DNA from 3 places in the Streptomyces sp. NPDC057543 genome. Region 2 is predicted to be linked to each of the others. Evidence: riboswitches for the same ligand, from Rfam matches in the RefSeq annotation. Region 2 holds a riboswitch; each other region holds the start of a gene.
What was found. Region 2 has a riboswitch for cyclic di-AMP ahead of ACFU8Q_RS02735 (M23 family metallopeptidase). Riboswitches for the same ligand answer to the same signal wherever they lie in the genome.
Positions count from the first base shown of each region.

Region 1: it holds a riboswitch for cyclic di-AMP, as region 2 does, so the genes downstream of both, ACFU8Q_RS25015 (NlpC/P60 family protein) here and ACFU8Q_RS02735 (M23 family metallopeptidase) in region 2, are expected to answer to the same signal.
Region 3: it holds a riboswitch for cyclic di-AMP, as region 2 does, so the genes downstream of both, ACFU8Q_RS08700 (C40 family peptidase) here and ACFU8Q_RS02735 (M23 family metallopeptidase) in region 2, are expected to answer to the same signal.

Region 1 covers NZ_JBHVFF010000162.1:13,582-19,703, forward strand. Annotated here, with positions in the region: gene ACFU8Q_RS25005 (M23 family metallopeptidase) at 264-1,772, shown strand; gene pcrA (DNA helicase PcrA) at 1,849-4,293, opposite strand; cyclic di-AMP (ydaO/yuaA leader) riboswitch at 4,574-4,738, shown strand; gene ACFU8Q_RS25015 (NlpC/P60 family protein) at 4,737-5,906, shown strand.
Region 2 covers NZ_JBHVFF010000007.1:47,153-53,274, reverse strand. Annotated here, with positions in the region: gene ACFU8Q_RS02740 (GntR family transcriptional regulator) at 1-493, opposite strand, end outside; gene ACFU8Q_RS02735 (M23 family metallopeptidase) at 770-1,561, opposite strand; cyclic di-AMP (ydaO/yuaA leader) riboswitch at 1,574-1,741, opposite strand; gene ACFU8Q_RS02730 (M16 family metallopeptidase) at 2,070-3,452, opposite strand; gene ACFU8Q_RS02725 (M16 family metallopeptidase) at 3,479-4,861, opposite strand; gene ACFU8Q_RS02720 (DNA topoisomerase (ATP-hydrolyzing) subunit A) at 5,141-6,122, shown strand, end outside.
Region 3 covers NZ_JBHVFF010000033.1:15,532-21,653, reverse strand. Annotated here, with positions in the region: gene bioB (biotin synthase BioB) at 1-290, opposite strand, end outside; gene ACFU8Q_RS08725 (8-amino-7-oxononanoate synthase) at 433-1,575, shown strand; gene ACFU8Q_RS08720 (DUF397 domain-containing protein) at 1,568-1,774, opposite strand; gene ACFU8Q_RS08715 (helix-turn-helix domain-containing protein) at 1,800-2,660, opposite strand; gene ACFU8Q_RS08710 (ATP-binding protein) at 2,877-3,308, shown strand; partial or broken gene ACFU8Q_RS08705 (LysE family translocator) at 3,805-3,915, shown strand; gene ACFU8Q_RS08700 (C40 family peptidase) at 3,923-4,396, opposite strand; cyclic di-AMP (ydaO/yuaA leader) riboswitch at 4,400-4,583, opposite strand; gene ACFU8Q_RS08695 (hypothetical protein) at 4,971-5,279, opposite strand; gene ACFU8Q_RS08690 (ATP-dependent Clp protease proteolytic subunit) at 5,287-5,922, opposite strand.

The DNA of each region.
Region 1 (6,122 bases), on a different contig from region 2:
TCGAACTTCGATGGCACAGCCACCCCGCCGACCGCCGCCGCACCACATGAATAGAACGGATTTCGAACATAGAGCCAAGGCTCTGTAGACAGTCCGTCGAAAGGCGGCCGATTGCCCGTTTCCTGAGTCGCCCGAACCTGTCGAAGATTGTCGACGTCGCGTACCGCCGGGTACAGTCGCGGCCACTGCTCCCCCTGGGATTCGGAACTTCCCCCACCGGACCCCAGCACACAGGTCCTGCTGCCGAGGCGAGAGAGAAGTTGGTGAACGACCAGCACCCCCACGCCGGGTTCGCCGGATACGACAGCCAAGCCCCCGGCAGCTTCGACAGCGATCCACTCTTCGGCTCCCTCCCCGGTCACTACGACGGCGCGTACGACAGCGGCTACGACACCCAGCAGGCCGGACACAGCGGCCGGTACGACTCCACGCAGTGGGACACGGGCGCGCACCCGACCACCTCGTACGACGCCTACGCCCCGTACGCAGCACAGTCCGAGCAGCAGCAGTACGCCGCAGGCCCGATGTACGACACCACCACCTGGGCCCCCACCGCCACCTTCGCCGGCGTTCCGGCACAGGGTGGCACCCCGGACGCCACGGGGCAGTGGGAGACCAACGGCTGGCACCAGACCGGCCAGTGGGCGACGACCAGCACGGCCGTCTACGACACCGGCGCGTACGACGCCACCGCCTGGAACACCGGCGCCACGCCCGAGCACGAAGAGCAAACCGCGCAAACCGCACAGGTGTTGCACGAGGCACCAGCGGCACACGAGCCGCACGAGGTGTACGACGCACACCTGCCGTACGACCCGTACGAGGCCCATCGCACCGCCGAGTTCAGCCTCCCGGAGACGGACTTCGACACCGACGGGCACGAAGCCACCGCCGAAGCCGCCGAAGCCGGCGAAGTCTCCGAAGCCGTCGGCGACGACAAGACCGCCGCCGCGACCTACGACACTGCCGACGCTCCCCTCGATGCCCACCGCCCCCTCGGCCGCCCCGCCGCGCGCGGCGCCGGCAGCCGCAGTCGGCGGCGTTCTCCCGCGAAGCGTTCCGCGCTCCTCACCGTCGCCGTTCCCTCCGCCTGCGTGATGAGCGTGGCCGGTATCGCCGCGGCCTCCGTCGGCGGGCTGGGCAGCGAGGACAAGAAGGACGACAACACGACCACGATGGCGGCCGCCGACCCCGGCTCGGTCAAGGCGGTCGCCGCCAACAACAAGATGGACACCCAGCTCGCCAACCTCAGAGCCAACGCCGAGAACTTCGGCGACCGCGTCAGCCGTACCCAGGAGCGCATCGATCTGAGGGAGCGGCAGGCCGCCGAGAAGAAGAAGCGGGAGGAAGAGGCCGCCCGCAAGGAGGCGTTGCGCCCCAAGTACGTCGTGCCCGTCGCGCAGCACGGCCTCAGCGCGTACTTCGGGCAGGCGGGCGTCAACTGGATGTCCGTGCACACGGGCATCGACTTCCCCGTCTCGTACGGCACCCCCGTGATGGCCGCGACCGACGGCACCGTACGCACCCAGTGGAACAGCGCCTACGGGAACATGGCCATCGTCACCATGGCCGACGGGACCGAGACCTGGTACTGCCACCTCAGCAGCACCAGGATCCGCTCGGGCACGGTCAAGGCCGGTGACGTCATCGCGTACTCCGGCAACTCCGGGAACTCGACCGGCCCGCACATGCACTTCGAGGTGCGGCCCGGTGGCGGTGCGGCGATAGACCCGCTCCCCTGGCTCCGCAGCCACGGCGTCGACCCGACCTGAGCCACCGCGCCCCACGCACCCGACGGCGGCCGGAGCTACAGCCCCGACCGCCTACGCGTCCGCCCTTCTGCCGGGCCTACAACTTCTCGACCGGCGCGTACCGCAGCAGCAGCTTCTTCGGCCGCTCGTCGCCGAAGTCGACCGTCGCCTTCGCCTGGTCACCGAAGCCCTCGACGGCCGTCACCGTGCCGAGCCCGAACTGGTCGTGCGTGACCCGGTCCCCGACGGCCAGCGTGATCGTCGGCTTGTCCGAGGTTCGCCGGGTCGCGAAGCCCGAGGGGCCGGAGCGCGAACGGGACGACGACAGCGACGAGGTGATCCCCGACGTCGGTCCGGCCGGGGCCGCCATGGGCCCGGTCCGCTTCCACTCCAGGTGCTGGTCCGGGATCTCCTCCAGGAACCGCGACGGCGGGTTGTACGAGGGCTGCCCCCACGCACTTCGCATCGCCGCCCGGGTCAGATAGAGCCGCTCGCGGGCCCGCGTGATGCCTACGTACGCGAGCCGCCGCTCCTCCTCCAACTCCTTGACCTGGCCGAGCGCCCGCATGTGCGGGAAGACGCCGTCCTCCATGCCGGTCAGGAAGACCACCGGGAACTCGAGGCCCTTCGCGGTGTGCAGCGTCATCAGCGTGATGACGCCGGAGCCGTCCTCGTCCTCGTCGGGGATCTGGTCGGAGTCGGCGACGAGCGCGACCCTCTCCAGGAACTCGGCGAGGGTGCCCGCGCCTTCCTCGCCGGCTTCTCCCCGCTCCTGCTCGAATTCGAGGGCGACGGCGGCGAGTTCCTGAAGGTTCTCGATGCGGGTCTCGTCCTGCGGGTCGGTGGACGCCTGGAGCTCGGCGAGATAGCCGGTCCGCTCCAGGACGGCCTCCAGGACCACCGCCGGGCCCGCGCCGGACTCGACGATCGTGCGCAGCTCCTCCATCAGCGTGTTGAACCGCTTGACGGCATTGGCCGACCGGGCGGCCATGCCGTACGCCTCGTCGACCCGGCGCAGCGCCTGCGGGAAGGTGATCTTCTCGCGCATCGACAGCGCGTCGATCATCGCCTCGGCGCGGTCGCCGATGCCGCGTTTGGGCACGTTGAGGATGCGGCGCAGCGGGACGGTGTCCTCGGGGTTGGCGAGGACCCGGAGGTAGGCCAGGACGTCCCGGACCTCCTTGCGCTCGTAGAAGCGCACGCCGCCGACGACCTTGTAGGGCAGGCCGACGCGGATGAAGATCTCCTCGAAGACCCGGGACTGCGCGTTCGTACGGTAGAAGACCGCGACGTCGCCGGCCTTGGCGTCGCCCGCGTCGGTCAGCCGGTCGATCTCTTCGGCGACGAACTGCGCCTCGTCGTGCTCGGTGTCGGCGACATAGCCGGTGATGCGGGCGCCGGTGCCGGCGTTCGTCCAGAGGTTCTTGGGGCGGCGGCTCTCGTTGCGTTCGATGACGGCGTTGGCGGCGGACAGGATCGTCTGCGTGGAGCGGTAGTTCTGCTCCAGCAGGATCGTGGTCGCGTCCGGGTAGTCCTCCTCGAACTGGAGGATGTTGCGGATGGTCGCGCCGCGGAAGGCGTAGATCGACTGGTCCGCGTCACCGACGACGCACAGCTCGGCGGGGGCATCGGCCTCACCGGCGGGGCCGACCAGCTCGCGTACGAGGGTGTACTGGGCGTGGTTGGTGTCCTGGTACTCGTCGACGAGGACGTGCCGGAAGCGGCGGCGGTAGTGCTCGGCGACGTCGGGGAACGCCTGGAGCAGGTGGACCGTCGTCATGATGATGTCGTCGAAGTCCAGCGCGTTGGCCTCGCGCAGCCGGGACTGGTACATCGCGTAGGCCTGGGCGAGGGTCTTCTCGAAGCCGTCGGCGGCCTGGCCGGCGAAGGTCTCCTCGTCGATCAGCTCGTTCTTCAGGTTGGAGACCTTGGCCGTGAACGACTTCGGCGGGAAGCGCTTCGGGTCGAGGTCGAGATCGCGGCAGACCAGGGCCATCAGCCGCTTGGAGTCGGCGGCGTCGTAGATCGAGAACGATGACGTGAAGCCGAGCTTCTTCGACTCGCGGCGCAGGATGCGTACGCACGCGCTGTGGAAGGTCATGACCCACATGGCGTTGGCGCGCGGTCCGACGAGCTGCTCGACGCGCTCCTTCATCTCGCCCGCGGCCTTGTTGGTGAAGGTGATCGCCAGGATCTGGCCGGGGTGCACCCCGCGCTCGGCGAGAAGGTGGGCGATCCGGTGCGTCAGCACCCGCGTCTTGCCGGAGCCCGCCCCGGCGACGATGAGCAGCGGGGAGCCCGCGTGGACCACGGCGGCGCGCTGCTCGGTGTTCAGTCCGTCGAGGAGCGCCGCGGGGTCGATGACGGGGCGGTGCGCGCCGTCGCGGTAGTACGCCTCCCTGGGCGGCGGGGGCCCGTCGAATACGCCCGCGAAGAGGTCCTCCGGCACCGCTTCGGGTGCGGAGTCCTCGGGGGGCGGCGGGGGCTCTTCCTCCGAGTGCTGGAGGCCGGCCAGGAAGCTGTCGTCAAAGAGGCTGCTCATCGCTTGTCGAGTCTAGGCCGCCGCACCGACACACGACGGCCGCATGCCGAACCGGACCCGGACCGCATGGCCGGACCCACCGCCCAGCCGGGCACACAAAGAGAGCGGACACCCACTCGCGGTGAGGGATTCCGGTCCCCCGTCCACACCTGCCGCCCCACTTCGCCGAGGTCACGAAGATGTATCGGGCATATCGAACATCAACCTTCACAGCAGCACCAGGGGTTGGCTAGCGTGCTCGTCCGGGCGGCCCGTACTCCCTGAGGCGAACCACGCCGAGCGGGCGCCCACGCCGAATCCGGGCTGCCCTCGCGGGAGTTCGGAACCGGGGACCCACACGCAGTACCGGGGTGAATCGGTCCTTGTCCCCACGCGGGCCGTAGGGCAGCCTTCCGTTCCGCCCGAACCCGACAGCTAACCCGGTAGGCGGTCCACGGAAGGAGATGCCGGCCTTGGCGTCGCATCGCAAACCGCGCACCCGGGTGCGCACCACCACACCGGCCGTCGGGCTCACGACGGCGGCACTGGCGTCCGTGACCCTGCTCTCCACGCAGAGCGCGATGGCCGCCCCCGCTCCGAAAGCCGGCATCGAGGACGTCCAGAAGAAGGTCGACGACCTCTACCGGCAGGCGGGCACCGCGACCCAGCAGTACAACCAGGCGAAGGAAGCAGCCGCCACCCAGCGCACCAAGGTCGACGACCTGCTGGACGATGCCGCCAAGCGCGCCGACCAGCTCAACGAGGCCCGCAGGACGCTCGGCACGTACGCGGCCGCTCAGTACCGCAGCGGCACCATCGCACCGAGCGCGACCTTCTTCCTGGCCGACGACCCGCAGTCGTATTTCGACCAGAACCAGCTGATGGACCGGATGACCAGCCGGCAGCAGAAGGCGGTCACGGACTTCCGTACGCAGCAGACCAAGGCGGCGAAGAAGCGTGCCGAGGCGGTGCAGAGCCTGGAGACGCTGACCACGACGCAGACCACGCTGCGCACCAGCAAGCAGGACGTCCAGAAGAAGCTGGGCGAAGCGCGCGCGTTGCTGTCGAAGCTGACCGCCGAGGAGAAGGCGCGGCTCGCGGAGCTGGAGCGGAAGAAGGAGGCGGAGGCCCGGCGCAAGGCGGAGGAACTGGCCAAGCGCCAGGCCGCCGCCAAGGCGGAGGCGGACCGCAAGGCCGCGGAGGCCGCGAAGGCCGCGGATTCCGGCGGCGGTACGGGCACCGGCACCGGCACCGGAACGGGCACCGGCTCGGACAGCAGCGCCACCACCAAGGCGGAGAAGGTCCTCGCCTTCGCCCGCGCCCAGATCGGCAAGCCGTACGTCTGGGGCGCGACGGGCCCGTCCTCGTACGACTGCTCCGGGCTCACCCAGGCGGCGTGGAAGGCCGCGGGCGTCGACATCCCGCGCACCACCTGGGACCAGGTGAAAATTGGCACCCGGGTCACGACGGCGGACCTGCGCCCGGGCGACCTCGTCTTCTTCTACGACGACGTCAGCCACGTCGGCATCTACAAGGGCGACGGGATGATGATCCACGCGCCGAAGCCGGGGGCGAATGTGCGCGAGGAGTCGATCTACTACATGCCGATCTACGGCAGCGTGCGGCCGGCGTAGCGGTTCGCACGGGCGTCGGCCGGGGCGCGGGCCGGCATCGGCCGGGGTGCGTGCCCGCTCGCGCCCCGGTCGGCCCGCAGCCCGTCCGACTCAGGACCCGGGTCCTGCTCAGGCCACGGTTCTCAGGACGGACAGCGGCCTCAGCTCTCCGACCTCGGGGCCTCGGCGCCTCGGCCTCAGCTCTCAGGGCTCGGGGCCTCAGGGCTCGCGGCCTCA
Region 2 (6,122 bases):
GGGCCGGCTGTTCGACCGCGTACATCCAGGCGATCTTGTGCCGGAGCTGGGTGAGCAGCGCGATCAGGCCGGGACTGCCGGAGGCCTGCACCAACGTCTCGTGGAACCAGCCACCCAGCGGGCGCAGATCCTCCCCCTCGCCCCGCCTGGCCCGCTCCTGGCCGAGCCTGACCAGACCGCGCAGCACCTTGAGATGCGCCTCGGTGCGACGCTGCGCGGCGCGCGCGGCGGCCAGCGGCTCCAGCAGCATCCGGACCTCCAGCAGGTCGGCGGCTTCCTGCTGGGTGGGCTCGGCGACGCAGGCACCCGCGTGCCGCCGGGTGACCACGAAACCCTCGGACTCCAGGGTGCGCAGCGCTTCCCGTACCGGGACGCGGGAGACCCCGTATCGACGCGCCAGCAACTCCTCGGTGAGCCGTCCGCCGCGTTCGAAGACACCGGAGACGATGTCGTCACGGATTGCCGTGCACACCGAATGCGCGGGAATGCGCATGTCCGAACCTCCGCCTTAATCCCCGTGAAACGCGGCCGACCGACGCCTGTTCTGCGACTCTATTGCAATGAGGCCGAATTTCCGATGCCGGGCGGAAATTCATGAATATCTTTTGGCCACGGGGCGACTCGGCGGCCAGGTACTGCAGGTGGGCTCCACGGACAAACACGGAGGCCGGGCACGGAGGTCGGGCACGACGACGGCCGGGCACAGCGAAGGCCCCGGTGTGTGCCAGGGCCTTCGAAGAGGTGCTGCGGGTGTGACGGGTGGCGCCGGTCAGGCGTTGACGCCGTGGGCGCGCAGGTACGCGACGGGGTCCATGTCGGAGCCGTACGACGGCGTCGTCCGGGCCTCGAAGTGGAGGTGCGGGCCGGTGGAGTTGCCGGTCGAGCCGGAGAGGCCGATCTGCTGACCGGCGCCGACGCTCTGGCCGACGGAGACGCCGATCGAGGAGAGGTGGCCGTACTGCGTGTACGTCCCGTCCGTCATCCGGAGCACGATGTTGTTGCCGTACGCGCCGCCCCAGCCGGCCTCGACGACCGTACCGGCACCGACGGCGACGACGGAGCTGCCGGACGCGGCGTGGAAGTCGATGCCCGAGTGGCTGCCGGACGACCAGAGCGAGCCGCTGGACTTGTAGCCGGTGGTGACGTACGAACCGGCGACCGGGAGCTGGAAGACGCCCAGGCGGGTGCGCTCGGCGGATCGGGCGGCACGCGCCCTCTCCGCGCGCGCCTCGGCCTGCGCCTTCTTCTTGGCTTCGGCCCGCTTCTTGGCCTCGGCCTTTCGCTGGGCCTCCGCCTTCGCCTTCGCGGCGGCATCGGCCTGGTGCTGCTGTGCGGCGGCCTGGGCCGCTATCTGGTCGGCGAGAGCACTGTCGATGGCGATGACCTGGTTCAGGCCCGTCTCGCTGGCGGAGGTGACCCCGGTGTCCGCCGCGAGGGCCGGAGAGGCCGCTCCGCCGATGACGCCGGTGGTGGCCAGGGCCGCGACGCCGGCGATCTTCGCGCTCGTGCGCGTCAGTCGGCTCGGGGCACGATGCTTCCCGGTGGCACGGGTGAACGCCATGAAGTGGCTGGTCCTTTCCTTCCTTCTCGCCTACCGGGTTAGCTGACGGGTTCGGAGCAGGAAGGTCTCCTACGGATGTCCCGGCCCCGGGGAGGCTCAGGCATCCGATTCACCCCAGGGACTTCGTGGGTCCCCGGCTCCCCAGGCTCGCGCCTGACGGGGACTCGGCGATGACTGTCCGGTACGTCGCGGATGCGGCATACGAGTGACGGACAGCCCGGCCGACGCTAAGCGGGGTCACTTTCATTCACCAAACGGACAGGCCGTTTTGTAGCGCATCCCACAGGGCAGACAGGCAACCTCGCCGCCAGAACGGACAAAAAGGAAGACCCCGGCGAGATCTCGCTCACAGGGGTCTTCCTCTTGTCCCTTTATGTGGACACACGACGGGACTGTGGACCGGGTGACCGTTGGACGGTCAGAGGTGAACCGTCACAAGCGAACTGTCGCGGGCGATGGTTCTGCCGGCCTGCGAGGCCGCCTCCCGCGTCCGCGACAGGTACGCCTGTCAGCCGGCCACCACCGACACCTCTCCGATGTCCAGGGCCCGGACCGGCTCCTCGATCTGCGCCGCGTCACCGACGAGGACCGTGACCAGCCGGTCGCCCGGGAAGGCGTTGACCACTGCCGCAGTCGCCTCGACCGTGCCGGTCTCCGCGAGCCGGGCGTACAGGTGTGCCTGGTAGTCGTCCGGGAGGTGCTGCTCGACCTGGTCGGCGAGGGTGCCGGCGACGGAGGCCGCCGTCTCGAACTTCAGTGGTGCGACACCCACGAGGTTCTGCACGGCCGTCTCGCGCTCCTCATCGGTCAGCCCCTCGGCGGCCAGGGTCCGCAGGACCGTCCACAGGTCCTTCAGCGCCGGTCCGGTGGACTCCGTGTCGACGGATCCGCTGATGGCGAGCATCGCGGCACCGGTCGCCCCCGAGGCGGAATCCGGGGCCGACGACCGCAGCACCTGGGCGAAGGCCCGCACGCCGTACGTGTAGCCCTTCTCCTCGCGCAGCACTCGGTCCAGCCGGGACGTGAGCGTGCCGCCCAGGCAGTACGTGCCGAGCACCTGGGCCGGCCATACGCTGTCGTGCCGGTCGGGGCCGATCCGGCCGATCAGCAGCTGCGTCTGCACCGCGCCCGGACGGTCGACGATCACCACCCGGCCGCTGTCGTCGGCGGTGATCGGCGGGGCGGGACGGGGCTCGGCGGTGTCGCCCGACCAGTCGCCGAGGGTGTCGGCGAGCAGGGCGTCCAGGTCGATGCCGGTGAGGTCACCGACGACCACGACGGTTGCCGTGGACGGCCTGACATGGGCGTCGAAGAAGGCACGCACGGCCGACGAGTCGATCCGCTCCACCGTCTCCTCGGTGCCCTGGCGCGGGCGCGACATACGCGCCGCGGCCGGGAAGAGCTCCTTGGAGAGCTGCTTGGCAGCGCGCCGGGCCGGGTTGGCCTGCTCGTGCGGGATCTCGTCGAGCCGGTTGCGTACCAGCCGCTCCACCTCGCTGTCGGCGAAAGCGGGTGCCCGCAGCGCCTCGGCGACCAGCGCGAGCGCCTTGGCCAGCCGGGAGGCCGGGACCTCCAGGGAGACCCGGATGCCGGGGTGGTCGGCATGCGCGTCGAGAGTGGCGCCGCAGCGCTCCAGCTCGGCGGCGAACTCCTCGGCCGTGTGCTTGTCGGTACCCTCGGACAGGGCCCGCGCCATGATCGTGGCCACGCCGTCGAGGCCCTCGGGCTCGGCGTCCAGCGGGGCGTCGAGGAAGATCTCGACCGCCACGACCTGCTGGCCGGGGCGGTGGCAGCGCAGCACCGTGAGGCCGTTGGGCAGGGCGCCGCGTTCCGGTGCGGGGAAGGCCCACGGGCGGGCGACGCCAGGGGCCGGCTGCGGGTGGAACTGCATCGAAACTCCAGTCGCGGCAGCGTCAGTCACTTGTCCGCTCCTTCGTGCGCGTCGGTGTCGTCGGCTTCGGTCTCATCGGTGTCCGGTGATTCCGCGGGCTCCGCCGATTCGACCGGTTCGTAGACCAGCACCGCCCGGTTGTCGGGGCGCAACTGGGCCTTGGCGACCGCCTGGACCTCTTCGGCGGTGACATCGAGCACCCGCTGTACGGCGGTCAGGGCGAGCTGCGGGTCGTCGAACAGCACGGTGAACCGGCAGAGTTCGTCGGCGCGGCCCGCCACCGTACCGAGCCGGTCCAGCCACTCTCGTTCCAACTGGGCCTGCGCACGTTCCATTTCCTCGGGCGTGGGGCCCTCGGCGGCGAACCGGGCGAGCTCCTCGTCGACCGCGGCCTCGATCTGCGGCACCTCGACGCCGCCGGACGTCTTGACGTCCAGCCAGCCGAGGGAAGGCGCACCGGCCAGCCGCAGCAGCCCGAACCCGGCCGCCACGGCCGTACGGTCACGGCGGACCAGGCGGTTGTGCAGCCGCGACGACTCGCCTCCGCCGAGCACGGTGAGCGCGAGGTCCGCCGCGTCGCACTCGCGGGTGCCGTCGTGCGGCAGCCGGTAGGCGGCCATCAGCGCCCGTGCCGGGACCTCCTCGTGCACCTCTTCACGCAGCTGCTCGCCGATGATCTCGGGGAGCGTGCCGTCCCGGGGCGGCTGCTTGCCGTCGTGGGACGGGATGGAGCCGAAGTACTTCTCGATCCAGGCGAGCGTCTGCTCGGGGTCGATGTCTCCGACGACCGAGAGCACCGCGTTGTTGGGCGCGTAATACGTACGGAAGAAGGTGCGCGCGTCTTCCAGGGTCGCGGCATCCAGGTCCGCCATCGAGCCGATCGGCGTGTGGTGGTACGGGTGGCCCTCGGGGTAGGCCAGGGCCGTCAGCCTCTCGAACGCCGTGCCGTAGGGGACGTTGTCGTAGCGCTGGCGGCGCTCGTTCTTGACGACGTCGCGCTGGTTCTCCATGGACTCGTCGTCGAGCGCGGAGAGCAGCGAGCCCATCCGGTCCGCCTCGAGCCACAGGGCCAGCTCCAACTGGTGCGTGGGCATCGTCTCGAAGTAGTTGGTGCGCTCGAAGCTGGTGGTCCCGTTGAGCGAACCGCCGGCCCCCTGCACCAGCTCGAAGTGTCCGTTCCCCTTCACCTGGCCGGAGCCCTGGAACATCAGGTGCTCGAAGAGGTGAGCCAGACCGGTGCGTCCCTTGACCTCGTGGCGCGAGCCGACGTCGTACCAGAGGCAGACCGCGGCGACCGGGGTCAGATGGTCCTCGGAGAGCACCACGCGCAGGCCGTTGGCCAGACGGTGCTCGGTCGCTGTCAAGCCGCCGGAGCCGGCCTGGGCTGTGGCCGTGTGACCCATGGGCATGTACGTCCCTTCGATCGCGATAATGGAATTCCTGCGAGACCTGCCACTGTAAGCAAGCGCGCAGACACCTGGCGAAGTTCCCATACCGCGGAAGTTCGCGTGAAAGAGGGGCACGTCCCCCGCGGGACGGGGCGTGAAACCCCTCGGCAGGGGCCGGGAACGCCTCTTGGGACGGGTCGAGGTCGGCGATGTCAGTGCGGCGGTCCACAATGGTCGGCGTCAGAACCTGAGGTTGTCCGGACAGAATCCGTCAGAATCCGTGAAGGAGTCGCAGCAGCGATGGCCCGCCGCAGCACGAAGACCCCGCCGCCGTCGGACGATTTCGAGGAGAAGATCCTCGACATCGACGTCGTCGACGAAATGCAGGGCTCCTACCTCGAGTACGCGTACTCGGTGATCTACTCACGGGCCCTGCCGGACGCCCGCGACGGCATGAAGCCGGTGCACCGCCGCATCGTGTACCAGATGAACGAGATGGGCCTGCGCCCGGAGCGCGGCTATGTGAAGTGCGCCCGCGTGGTCGGCGAGGTCATGGGCAAGCTTCACCCGCACGGTGACGCGTCGATCTACGACGCCCTGGTGCGGATGGCACAGCCGTTCTCCATGCGGCTCCCCCTCGTCGACGGGCACGGCAACTTCGGCTCGCTCGGCAACGACGACCCGCCGGCCGCCATGCGGTACACCGAGTGCCGGATGGCCGACGCGACGTCACTGATGACGGAGTCGATCGACGAGGACACCGTCGCTTTCCAGTCGAATTACGACGGCCAGGAGCAGGAGCCGGTCGTCCTCCCCGCCGCCTATCCGAACCTCCTGGTCAATGGCACGACCGGGATCGCGGTCGGCATGGCGACCAATATGCCGCCGCACAACCTGGGCGAGGTCATCGCCGCCGCCCGCCATCTCATCAAGCATCCGGGCGCGGACCTGGAGACCCTGATGCGGTTCGTCCCGGGTCCCGACCTGCCGACCGGTGGCCGGATCGTGGGCCTCGGCGGCATCAAGGACGCCTACGCGGCCGGCCGCGGAACGTTCAAGATCCGCGCCACTGTCGCCGTGGAGAACGTCACGGCACGCCGCAAGGGTCTGGTCGTCACCGAACTGCCCTTCAGTGTCGGCCCGGAGAAGGTGATCGCCAAGATCAAGGACCTGGTCTCGGCGAAGAAGCTCCAGGGCATCGCGGACGTCAAGGACCTCACCGACCGTTCGCACGGACTGCGCCTGGTCATCGAGGTGAAGAACGGCTTCGTTCCGGAGGCCG
Region 3 (6,122 bases), on a different contig from region 2:
GCGGCCTTCGACGCCTCATCCGGTTTCAGCCAGGTGTACTTGAGGATCTCGGCCTTCGAGCCGAGCCGCTGCGAGCAGTACGAGCAGTCCTCGGGGCAGAGCCCGGACTTGAGATTGACCAGGTAGTTCAGTTTCACGCGCCGCCCGAACCACTGACGGCGCACCCTTCCGGCCGCGGCCACCACGTCGAGCAGATCGTCGTCCGAGGTCGCCAGTACGGCGAGTGCTTCTTCGCGGGTCGGCAGCTCGCGCCGCAGCCCCTTGTCCACCAGCGTGTTCAGGAGGTCCATGACGTTGATCCTGGCCTACGGGACGGCCCGCAGCCAAGGAGGAACCGGACAACGGAGCCCGCCGATGGTGTGTGTATTGCCACACCATGACCTGCTGCGCCCCCGGCTAGGCTCTGTGAGCTGCCTACAAAAGGGACCGCTCATGTCCTTCGCACCGTTCGACTGGATCGACGGCGAGGCGCGCCGCCGCGCGGACGCCGGACTTGTCCGTACGCTCCGCCCCCGGCCCGCCGAACCAGTACTCCTGGACCTCGCGAGCAACGACTATCTGGGCCTGACCCGGCACCCCGAGGTCACCGCTGCCGCCGCCGAGGCCGCACGCCGGTGGGGCGCGGGCGCGACCGGATCGCGGCTCGTCACCGGCTCCACCGCCCTGCACACCGAACTCGAACACGAACTGGCCGAATTCTGCGGGTTCGAGGCGGCCCTGGTCCTGTCATCGGGGTACGCGGCCAATCTCGCTGCCCTTACCGCGCTCACCGGCCGCGGCTCGCTGATCGTCTCCGACGCGGGCAACCACGCCTCGATCGTGGACGGTTGCCGGCTCTCCCGGGCCGAGACCGCCGTCGTGCCGCACGCCGACCCCGACGCTGTGCGCAAGGCACTGCAGACGCACGACGGCCGTGCGTTGGCAGTCACCGACTCGGTCTTCTCGGTCGACGGCGACGCCGCGCCGCTGCCCGAACTGGCCGACGCCTGCCGGACGGAGGGCGCCGCACTGCTCGTCGACGACGCGCACGGTCTGGGTGTGCTGGGGGAGGGCGGCCGGGGTGCGCTCGCCGCCGCCGGTCTCGCGGGCGGCGACGGAATCGTCACCACGCTCACCCTCTCCAAGTCCTTGGGCAGCCAGGGCGGAGCGGTCCTCGGTCCGGCCCGGGTCATCGAACACCTGGTCAACACGGCCCGGACCTTCATCTTCGACACGGGTCTCGCGCCGGCCGCTGCGGGCGCCGCGCTGGGCAGCCTGCGGCTGCTCGGCCGCGAGCCGGAGCGCGCCGAACGAGTCCGAGGCGTCGCCACCGCGCTGTACGAGCGGCTGACCGCCGCCGGCCTGACCGCCGTGCGCCCCGATGCCGCCGTGGTCTCGGTACGGGCGCCCTCGGCGGACGCGGCGGTGCGCTGGGCGGCCAACTGCCGTACCGCCGGAATCGCGGTGGGATGTTTTCGGCCCCCGTCGGTGCCGGACGGCGTCTCCCGGCTGCGGCTGACCGCGCGCGCCGATCTGACCGAGGAACAGATCGCCGGGGCGGTGGCGATCATGCGACGGACCGCTCCCGTCAGCTGACCTGACCCCGGTGCAGGCCGGAGACGAAAGAGGTCCAGGCCGCCGCGGAGAACCGCAGCGGTGGCCTGGACACGTCCTTGGAGTCCCGCACGGCGAGCCGTCCGTCATCGAACGGCGCGGCCTCCACGCAGTTGTTCATCCCCGTGCTGCGGCTGCTGCGCCGCCACCGTAACGAATGCTGTGCGAAGCAATCCGACATGACGCCCCCCTCGGGCGGTCCGGGGTCACTGATCGTCGCGGTCGATCGCGACGATGAGGTCCAACGAGTGCTGCGGCGACAGCGCGTGCGCCTGCATCGTGCGGAAGGCCGAGCTGTACGCCTCAAGGTCTTCTTTCCGCTCCAGATAGAGGCTACTCGTCAAATGGTCGAGAACTACCACGTCCAGATCAGAAGTGTTCGGAAATGAGAAGATAACGAAAGGCCCGGTGAGACCGGCATATTCACCCACCGAGAACGGGAGCAACTGAAGCTGAACGTGGGGAAGTTGAGCCACTCGGGTCAGATGACGCAGCTGGTTTCTCATCACCCGGCGCCCGCCGACCCGGCGCCGCAGTACCGCCTCGTCGAGCACCGCGCTCAGTCGCAGTGGCGGATCGGTCCGCAGCACCCCCTGCCGGGCGAGCCGCACCTCCACCAGGGAGTCCAGCTGGCCGGCGGGTAACCCGTCCAGCGACGCCCGGGTCACCGCACGGGCGTAGTCCGCCGTCTGCAGAAGCCCGGGCACCACCGACGTCTCCAGGGTCCGCGCGGTCCGCGCCTGGGACTCCAGACTGATGAAGTCGCGGTACTGGGGCGGAATCAGACCGCGATACGCATGCCACCAGCCGGTGCCGCCACCGCCCGCCGAACCCGCCAGTCCCTCCAGGAGCGTCCGCAGTCGTGGGTCGTCCACGCCGTACGCGTCCAGCAGCAGTGCCACATCGGCCGGCCGCACTCCACTGGCACCGGTCTCGATCCGGCTCACCTTCGACTGGTGCCAGCCGAGCATCCGCCCGGCGTCCCGGCTGGTCAGTCCCGACGCCAGACGCAGACTCCGCAACTCCTCCCCGAGCTTGCGGCGTCGTACCACAGGACCATGCCGCATCTGCGGCCTCCCTCCCTTTTCCGCTCCTCTTTCTGCCGAGCGGACAGTGTGACGCCCGCATACGGTTTTGCGTGGCAGGGTTCACCGCATTGAGCGACAGATATATGCATATCTTGGTGGATCGCCGCCGGAGGGGGCAGCATCAGTGGCAATCTGGCGCGAAGCACAGCCGGGACCGATCGCGAGTCGGTCCGGGTGGGAAAGGGACGGCTCGCCATGGCAGACCACCAAGAAGCAAGCGTCACTCTGCCGAGCGAGCCGGTCTCGGTCGCGGCGGCCCGGAGATACGTGGACCGGGTGCTCACCGAATGGGGACTCGCCACCGACACGGAGTTCGCCGACGGCATCCGGCTCATCGTCTCGGAACTCGCGACCAACGCCGTCCAGCACACCTTCGGACAGTCGCCCACCTTCACCGTGGACCTGAGGCTGGAGCGGGAGGAACAACTGCAGTTGGGGGTGACGGACAGCCACCCGCGTCGGCCCCGGCGGCTGCCGGCCGCCGTTCAGCAGGACAACGGACGGGGCATGGTGATCATCCGCTCCCTGGCCAAGGAGTGGGGAGGCCGGCTCACCGTCACCCCCACCGCCGACGGCGGCAAGACGGTCTGGATCGCGCTCCCGTGGAGCATCCCCGTACAGAACTGAGCGGCCGCCCGATCCACCCCGTTCCCCTGGCAGGCCGACGGCCACGGCTCGCTCGCCGACCGAACCTCCGGGGCAGCGCGCCGGATTGACGGATCGATCCTTGTCCAGTGGCAGTTGGAGACCCATGGTGACCGAAGTCGTGCTGTTTCATCATGCCCAGCGCCTGCCCCCGGGGGTGACCGCCTTTGCCGACGAACCGCGCGGCGACGGGTTCACCGTGCGTACGCCCGACCTGTACGACGGCCACACCTCCGACACCCTGGAGGCGGGACGGGCGTATGCGGAAAAGATCGGCGTCGAGGACGTACTCGATTCGCGGCACGCGGGCGGTGGCCGACTCACCGGCCGAGCTGATCCGCATCGGATTCTCCCCCGGCGTGCTGCCGGCGCAGACGCGGCCCGGCATACGCGGTGCCGTACTCGTCCACTCGTGCGTGCCGAGATCCTTCTTCGGAACGTGGCCATCGTAGGTACCGGCCCATATGCACGCCATGCGATGGGCCGGTGGCTGCGCCGGCCGCGTACCGCCCGCGCCATCGAGGGCGGCAGTGGCGCGGCGCTCGCCGCGTTGGGGCCGGCGTTGGTGTCGGGCCCCCTGCTCCGCTGAGACCGCGTCAACGGACCCGACCGTAATAGACGTGTTTCGTCCAGATCTTCTCCAGCCGGACCACCGCACCGGTCCTCGGCGAGTGCCAGATCTTGCCGTGACCGGCGTAGATCCCCACGTGGTAGACGCTGCGGCCGTAGTGGAAGAAGACCAGATCGCCGCGTTGCCTGTGTGAGGCCGGGATGTGGCGGGTCTTGTTGTACTGCTGCTGGGCCGTGCGGGGGAGCTTCTTGCCGGCCTTCTTGAACGAATAGGCCGTCAGCCCCGAGCAGTCGAAGAGGTTGGGGCCGGTGGCCCCCCATCTGTACGGCGATCCCTTCTTGGACGCGGCGACCTTGAGCGCCTTCATGGAGAGAGTCGCCGCCTGGGCCTCCGTCGCGGCGCCCGGGGCGAGCATGGTGCCACCGACGGCGGCCAGAGTCAGAACCGAGGCCGTACCGGCCCGGGCGAGCAGAGACGGGACATGAACCTGCGCAGTCATGCGCAACCCTTCGTCAGCCGCCTGTGAAGGATGACCTGTCGGGTTCGGGCTGGCGAAGTTGCCCGGCCGCGCTCGGCGGCTTCACCCCGAGGGCCGACCGGTGATCCGGTCGACCCGTTGTGCTCGGGTCCTCCACTCCTGCCGATCCACTTCTGTCGACCAGACATCCGGACGGCGGCAGGACTCGGCGTCCGCCCGGACCGCCCCGTCGCTGTGGCGGGGGCTTGTCGTCCCAGGGATCTTGACGCACCGACTGCCGGATTTCAGAGGATAAGCGATGAATTGTGAGGTCCCTCACGCCTGGCCCGTTCGGGTGGAGCCGAAGATTCCGTGAGCGCTGACGGTTACTCGGACTGGTCCCCGTACCAGCGGTGGAATCACAGATTCCGCCCATTTCTCACCTGGGGAACGCAAGTGGAGAAATCCCTCGCAAGAGGGACTTTCTACGCCGAAAGAGCTAGGAATTTTGATGTGACCACCGGGCGTGTCGCGAAGGGGAGTTGGACGCCTCCTGTCGGGGGTGGGTGCGGGGGAAGCCGGCTGGTCCCGGCCGGCCTGGCGGCGAATCGGTTGATCAACTCGTCGGAGCGGGGGGTACGGTGACGCGTCCGGCCCGCCGTTCCCCGTCCAGCACCCGCAGCGCCCGGGCGAGGGTGATGGCGTGGAGCTGCGCCTCGCCGCGCTCGTGCATCAACGCGAGGGCGTCCCGCAGCGCGCCCGCCCGTGAGGCCAGTGCCTGTGCGGCCCGCAGTGCGGAGTAGGTGTCGCCGCCGTGGGCCGGATTGATCCGGCCCAACTGGTCGAGGACTTCGAGATAGCGGTCGATGAACTCGCCCTCGGCGCGCGTCAGTGCGGGCAGTGGTGGCAACTCGGGTGGCCGCATCAGGCGTTCACCGTGCGTCGTGCGGCGGGAGCGACGACTTCCGGTTCTCCATGATGTGGTCCACCAGGCCGTACGCCTTGGCGCCGGGGGCGTCGAGGATGAGATCGCGCTCGATGTCGGTGGCGATCTGCTCGGCGTCGCGGCCGGTATGGCGGGCCAGCAGAGTGGTGAGCATCTCGCGGACCCGTTCCAACTCCCGTGCCTCGATCTCCAGATCGGACGGCTGGCCCTGTACCGGTTCGGTGAGCGCGGGCTGCTGTACGACGACCCGCGCCCCGGGCAGTGCGTGCCGCCTGCCGGGAGCGCCCGCCGCGAGCAGTACCGACGCGCAGGAACCTGCCTGGCCGAGGCAGTAGGTCTCCACCTCGCAGGTGAGGTACTCCATCGTGTCGTAGATCGCCGACATGGCCCCGAACGAGCCGCCGGGGGAGTTGATGTAGAGGGAGATGGGCCGGTCCGGGGCGGCGTGTTCCAGATACATGAACTGGGCGACCAGGTCATTGGCCGCGGTGTCGTCGACCGGGGTGCCGAGGAAGACGATCCGTTCGGCGAGCAACTTGGAGTACGGGTCGAGGGTGCGGGTCCCGTTGGTCGTGCGCTCGGTGAACTCGGGCAGCACATAGCGGGCGGCAGGACGGAACAGCATGAACGATGCCTCTCCTCCGGGATCTGTACGAGATGCGCGTGAGCGGGCTCTGCGCAAGTACCTGTAAAAAATGTACAGGACGTACAGGAGATTATGATGGGAGCACATCCTAGTGATCCACTAAAAGTCCCAGGTCAGACGCTATTTTAGCTGTTCTCTGAGGGCGTGTATCTCACAATCTGTCACGACGTCTTGAT